2 regions of the Brevibacillus sp. FW301-21C12A genome follow, and region 2 is predicted to be linked to the other one. Evidence: riboswitches for the same ligand, from Rfam matches in the RefSeq annotation. Region 2 holds a riboswitch; the other holds the start of a gene.
The links. A riboswitch is a leader RNA that binds a small molecule or an ion and turns the genes downstream of it on or off. The one in region 2 is predicted to bind S-adenosylmethionine.
Positions count from the first base shown of each region.

Region 1: another riboswitch for S-adenosylmethionine. It lies ahead of AC3WQH_RS22520 (sugar ABC transporter substrate-binding protein); the one in region 2 lies ahead of AC3WQH_RS03715 (homoserine dehydrogenase).

Region 1 is NZ_JBYTBG010000052.1:23,037-26,265, forward strand. It holds gene AC3WQH_RS22515 (sugar ABC transporter ATP-binding protein) at 1-447, opposite strand, end outside; gene AC3WQH_RS22520 (sugar ABC transporter substrate-binding protein) at 525-1,547, opposite strand; SAM riboswitch class I at 1,665-1,785, opposite strand; gene AC3WQH_RS22525 (ATP-binding protein) at 1,988-3,229, shown strand, end outside.
Region 2 is NZ_JBYTBG010000003.1:187,814-191,042, forward strand. It holds gene AC3WQH_RS03705 (cyclase family protein) at 1-69, shown strand, start outside; gene AC3WQH_RS03710 (DinB family protein) at 286-801, shown strand; cobalamin riboswitch at 907-1,106, shown strand; SAM riboswitch class I at 1,572-1,679, shown strand; SAM riboswitch class I at 1,823-1,932, shown strand; gene AC3WQH_RS03715 (homoserine dehydrogenase) at 2,016-3,229, shown strand, end outside.

The DNA of each region.
Region 1 (3,229 bases), on a different contig from region 2:
CTTTTCGGACAGCGTACATTCCTCGACGAGCATGCGCACAGGGATGGAAAAGCCGAAGCTTTGCAAAATGCTCTCCGCTTCCTTGTGCAGCCCTTGCCAGTTCATGAGTCCCTTGCTGCTTTTGGACACGATCTGGTCGAGCAAAATGTTTTCCGTCACGCTCAAATACGGGATCAGCGCCGTATCGACTTCCTGGTAGACGCACTGGATGCCCAACGCTTTCGCATCCTGCGGCGATTGGATCGAGACGTCCTTGCCGTCAATCGCGATGCTGCCGCCATCCGGCTGATACGCGCCTGTAAGAATTTTCATCAGCGTGCTTTTTCCCGCTCCGTTCGCTCCGAGCAGCGCGTGCACCTCGCCAGCCTTGACTTCAAAATCGACGGAGCGCAACGCAGGCACGCCGGAAAACTGCTTCACAATCCCTTTCATCTGCAAGCTGGACACTTTTCGCCCCCCCTAAATAAACAAGATTCCCGTTGACAAAAGCAACGGGAATAGCCAAACCAACCAGCTCTATTTGCTTACTTGCCCCACTCTTGTACGTATTGGGACAGATCGCCCATCGTTACTTTTTTATCCTTTGGCAAGTCTTCCTGTTTGACCAGCACCGGATTCAGCTTCACGCTGTCTGGCACTTGCTCGCCTTTCATTTTTTGGAAAACGGTCTGCGCGTGAATGCGTCCGATATTCGACGGATCTACCGCTGCTGTCGCGACCCAAGGAGAGTTTGGCTCCTGGATCAGTTGCAAGTCTTCGTCGCTCAGGTCGATGCCGTACACCTTGATCTCGGTGCGTCCTGCTTGCTGGATCGCACGGGTTGCCCCTTTGGCAAATTCATCCCACGATGCCCATACGGCTGTAATGTCGCCTTTGTTCGGATACTTTTTCAAAATCGCTTCCATCTGCGCTTGCGTATCCAGCGCGGTGTTGTTCGTTGCCGAGCCAAACGCGGCGATTTCCTTGATATCCGGGTATTTTTTCAGGAATGCTTCATACGTTACCTGGCGCTTTTCCATCGGCGCAAAGCCCGCTACCCAAATTTTCACGATGTTGCCTTTGCCGCCCGTATCGGCAGCCAGCTTTTCCAGGCTCAACTCGGCCAGCTTGTTGTCATCTTGCTCGACGACAGGGACGCCCGGCAGCTTGATATCGGTGTCGAACAGCACGACCGGGATCTTTTTGTCGACCGCTTTTTGCGTGCCTTGCTGCAGCGCTTCCGCCGTACCGTGGTCAATCAGGATGCCGTCAAAATTTTGGTTCACCGCAGCGTCGAGGTTGGAGGCCATTTTCGACAAATCGGTATCTGCGTTGAATACGGTCAGCTCGCCGCCGTTTTTCTCGACTTCCTGCTTCACGCCGTTAATGTATTGGGCAGAAAACGTGCCGACGTTTTGGCGCATAATCAAGGCAATGCGCTTCGCCTTCTCGCCGCCGGAAGCGCCGCTTCCCGCCTGATTTTGGGTGTCCGCTCCCCCGCCGCAAGCGGTCAAGGCCAGCGACGCAGCCAGTACGATTGATGTGACAAGACCCAGTCTCTTTTTCATCGAAAAATCCCCCTTTTTCTTTCTTCCTGCTGAGCTTCAAGCTGAGGAGGCTACGCCCTTCCAATAGGAAAAGCCTCTTTCAACAGATGAAAGAGGCTTGATCGACAAGATTCGCGCCTCTTATCTGTCAGGTATCGCTACCTGTTGGAGTTAGCACCTTGGCTCGCAAGACGGTGATCTTGCCAGCTAGGTTGCCGGGCATCATAGGGCCATTCCCTCAGCCTTCTCTGGATAAGAGTAGTTTTTATTTTCGCAACGTTTGTATTAATATATACAGACTATAATCCTTGTTTTACCCATCTGTCAACTGGGTTTTTGAAGCTTTTGTCCTCCAAAATAATCCCAACTCGATGTCCAAATTTTGGAGGAATTATGTAAGGTCTTGTCGAAACCTTGTAGATTGAAGCAAAAGCCATGCAAATTTGCGATGGGGATGTCTAATGAGTCTACTAAAAGAACTAATCTTGCAAATGTTTTTTGCCTTGACACCGTTTGTTTTGTTCAACATCTATTACCGCGACCGGATGCGTAACTATAGCCGTTGCTTTATTCTCGTAACCAGCTCTGTCTGCATGTTTCTGGCGATGACCTTCGCTTCGAGCGTCAACGAAGGAATCATTTTCGACATCAGGCACGTCATCGTCTTTTTCGCTCTGATCTACGGCGGAGTACGAATCGCCTTGATCGTGCTGATCGAATCAGCGCTGTACCGCTTTTATCTGGGCGGCGAAGGCACCTGGGTCGCCATGCTCGTAATGGCCGCCACGTTTGCAATCTCCCTCCTGATATATCAACGCTACAAAGCCAGTTATCGGAAAACACTGTTTACTCTTTTGACGGGTGCGCTTTTTTCCCTGATAGATTTGGGGTTGACCTATCTCAATTTTCCCACCTATGTATCCCATCAGCTTCCCTATCATGTGCTTGTGATTCCCGTTCAAAATTTTGTCGGCATCTGGCTGTTGATGTCGTTATTTAGCAAATGCGTATCAGACAAGGAATTGTTCATTCGCCATGCCCAAAACGAAAAAATCGAGACGATGAGCCACGTCGCCGCTTCACTGGCGCACGAGGTGCGAAACCCGCTCACGGCCGTCAAAGGATTTTTGCGCCTGATCCAGGAGGACCCGGGAAACATTGCGAAAACCGATCAGTACATTCGCATCAGCATGGACGAGATTCAGCGCACGGAAGCGATTTTGACGGAGTACCTGGCGCTGTCCAAGCCGCTCAAGGAGCGCACCGAGCTGATCGACGTATGCGAGCAGCTCCATGTCGTCCGCGAGGTCATGCTGCCGTTTGCCAACATGAACAACGTCGAGTTGGAGCTGCAAGCTTATGAAAAGCCCGTCACGATCATGGCCAATCCCGACGAGTTCAAGCAGGTGCTGGTCAACTTTATCAAAAACGCCATCGAGGCATGCGCGGAGACGGCCAAAGGGAAAGTCTCCCTGTCGTTGTTCATCGAAAAAAACAACGCCCTGCTCGTCATCAAGGACAACGGCATCGGGATGGACGAGGGCCAGATCAGACGACTTGGCACGATCTATTTTTCTACCAAAACGAGCGGGACCGGACTCGGCCTGACTTATTCCTATCACGTCATTCACACGTTTGGCGGTTCTGTGAGCGTGTCGAGCAAGCCGAAGGTCGGCACCAAGTTCACGATTACGTTTCCGTAC
Region 2 (3,229 bases):
CCGTTAAAGCTGGTCGGCACAGACGCTGCTCCGGCAAGGGTGCTGTTGTTTGAGGGCTGGCAGGGATGAAGGTAAATAAAGCGTTCGCAGGGGGGAGCTGCGGGTTCGGGTACGGGTTCGGGCACGGATACGTATGCCCAACTGCTTTGCGCGACAGAGGGTCTGGCTTGCTATCCCTTTAAAACGGCCGTGATGTTACCACAGAGCATCTGAAAACCGGATGCTCCAAGAAAAGGCCAGACAGCAAAGGAATGACCGTTCCCAAAATCAAAGGAGGCGAAAAGCATGCCAAGTCGACCAAATCGCGAGGAATACGGGGAGTATTTTGCCTACTATGTCGAGCAAGTGCCAGAAGGCGAGTTGACAGCCGTACTGGCGAAGCAACTGGCGCAGACCGTCGAGATGTATGCCGGGCTTACCGAGGCGCAAGCGGAGTATCGCTACGCGCCGGGCAAATGGACCGTAAAAGAAGTGTTGGGGCATCTGATCGATACGGAGCGGATTATGAGCTACCGCTTGCTGCGAATTGCCCGGGGAGATCAGACACCGCTCGTCGGATTTGACGAAAATGCGTATGTTGCGCAAGCTTTTTTTCAGAAACGCGACCTGGCCGATTTGCTCGAAGAATATCAGGCTGTTCGGCAGTCGACGCGCGCTCTGTTGCGGGGAGTGGCAGAGGAGGCGTGGACGCGAACAGGGACGGCCAACGGCAACAAACTGTCCGCACGCACTTTGGCCTATGTCATTGCCGGGCATGAGGCCCATCACTGTCGCATATTGCGGGAAAGGTATTCACTGTAGACGGTATGCAAAAGCGAACCGCGTTGATTTGATTCGTCCCTTTCGCTTGTTTATTCTACCATTTTTCAGGAAAAGTAGAATAGAATGGTAGTAACGATTTGCAAAATTGCATACGGGGGAACAGGTTCCTTGCGGCGATTCGCTGCTAAGGATAATAGGGAAGCTCGGTGCAAATCCGACACGGTCCCGCCACTGTAAGAGGGGAGTTTCGCGCACACAGGCCACTTGTCCAGCCGCTGGACAGGGAAGGCAGCGCCAGACGATGATCCCGAAGTCAGGAGACCTGCCTGTTTCAACAACACTGATGGACCTACGGGAGATAGGGAGGTGTTAGAGGACTCGCCATACTGGCAAACGGACAAGGATGTCTATTGCTTGCCTGCGCATTTTCTAACGATCGGATCTTTTTTCGATCAGTAGAAAATGCGTTTTTTGTTTTGGGGAGAGGAAATCGGCGCTGATTGACCGTGAGCAACTTAAAGGAGGGGGCAGCATGGTTCAGCTTTTCATCTGTCAATGGTGCGGTTATGTCGAAGAACGAGAGCTGTCGGGGGAAAGCGAGGAAGGGCTGGTCCGTTGCGTTTGCTGCAGTACGGAGGAAGTCGAAAGCGTTTTTGCCAGGTGAAGGCGACCGTACATTCGGAACGGTTGTCCCGTTTTTGGCCGTATCTGAACCGTTTCTGACCGCATCTAGCCTGGTTAAAAACGAAAAAGAATTTTGTTGACGAATGCTTTGGAATTTCTTAGAATAGGCTCAACAGCAAACAAAGTTCTTATCCAGAGAGGTGGAGGGTCTGGCCCGATGAAGCCCGGCAACCGTTGCGTAGTGCGACAAGGTGCCAATTCCTGCGGGGCGTTTTCGTTCCGAAAGATAAGAAGCGGGTACATCGTAGCAGTTATGACGAACCTTCTTCTTAGCGAAGAAGGTTTTTTGATGTTTCCGCTCAACAAAGGCTTTCTTTTCCAATAAGCTTTTCGCTTGGCCGCTTTCTCGACGAGAAAGAGCAAAAATTCATAGTTTTCTTTATCCAGAGAGGCGGAGGGACTGGCCCGATGAAGCCCGGCAACCGTCACACAGCTTGTGACAAGGTGCCAATTCCTGCAGGGCGGAAGCGTCCTGGGAGATAAGGAGAAGGATTTCGTTGATGCCAAAACCTTCTTCTTAGCGGGAAGGTTTTTTCTTTTTACGAAAATATTGCTATGAGGTGGTAGAAATGAGCGCAGGTGTAGTCAAGGTAGGGCTGCTTGGATTGGGAACAGTAGGGGGCGGCGTCATCAAGACGATTCGTTCGCAGCAGGAGAAGCTGGCTGCGAGATTGGGCAAGCGAATCGAAATTGTCAAAGCATTGGTCCGCGATTCGGAAAAAGAACGGGCCGTTCAGGTAGATCCCGCGCTTTTGACCACGGATTTTGAGGACGTGTTGAAAAGCGATGTGGACATTGTCGTCGAGGTGATGGGGGGCGTCGAGCCGACGTATGACTACGTCCGTGCCTTGATCGAAAAAGGCTGCCACGTGGTGACGGCGAACAAGGAGCTGCTTGCCAAACGCGGCACAGAGTTGGTCGATCTGGCAAACCGGCATCAGGTCCATCTGGCCTATGAGGCGAGCGTGGCAGGCGGCATCCCGATTTTGAGCGTGCTGCGACAGTTTTTGCGCACGAACGATATTCAAGGAGTGCGCGGCATTCTCAACGGTACGACGAACTTCATCCTGACGAAAATGGAAGCGGAGCAGCTTCCCTATCAGGAAGTGTTGAAGCAAGCGCAGGAGCTGGGGTATGCGGAAGCCGATCCGCGCTCTGACGTGGAAGGATTCGACGCGATGTACAAACTGTACATTCTCGCGCAGCTTGTGTACGGAGAATCGCTGCCGCTTGCAAATGTCGTGCGCAAAGGGATTGCCGATTTGTCTCCTGGTCACATCCGTATCGCAAACGAGCTGGGCTACCGGATCAAGCTGATTGCCCAGGCGCACAAAACAGAGCAAGGAATCCGGCTCTCGGTTCAGCCGACCATGCTGCCTGTCGCTCATCCGCTGGCGCAAATTCAGGATGCTTTCAACGCTGTTCAGCTTTCCGGAAACATCGTAGGCGATCTGCTGTTTACGGGCAGAGGCGCAGGCGAGCTGCCGACGGCAAGCGCCGTTGTCGAGGATTTGGCTTATTTGTTGACGCAGCCGTTTACCCCGCATCCGGCCTGGAAGGAAAAAACGGCCGAAGCGCAGCCGGGTCAATGGCAGGACGAGCGCGTGCTGTGTTATCTCGAAGGCTCGTGTCTCGCTGCGACGCCTGATCGCGTCCTGCATTTCTTGCGCGAGGCGGGCGTGACGGTGACGAAGCTGAAAGTCCAATTCGATCTGGGCGGAGTATTGCGCGCGGGGTTGATCGTAACAGGGATTCGCGAAGAGCACGAGGAAGTGCTGAAAAG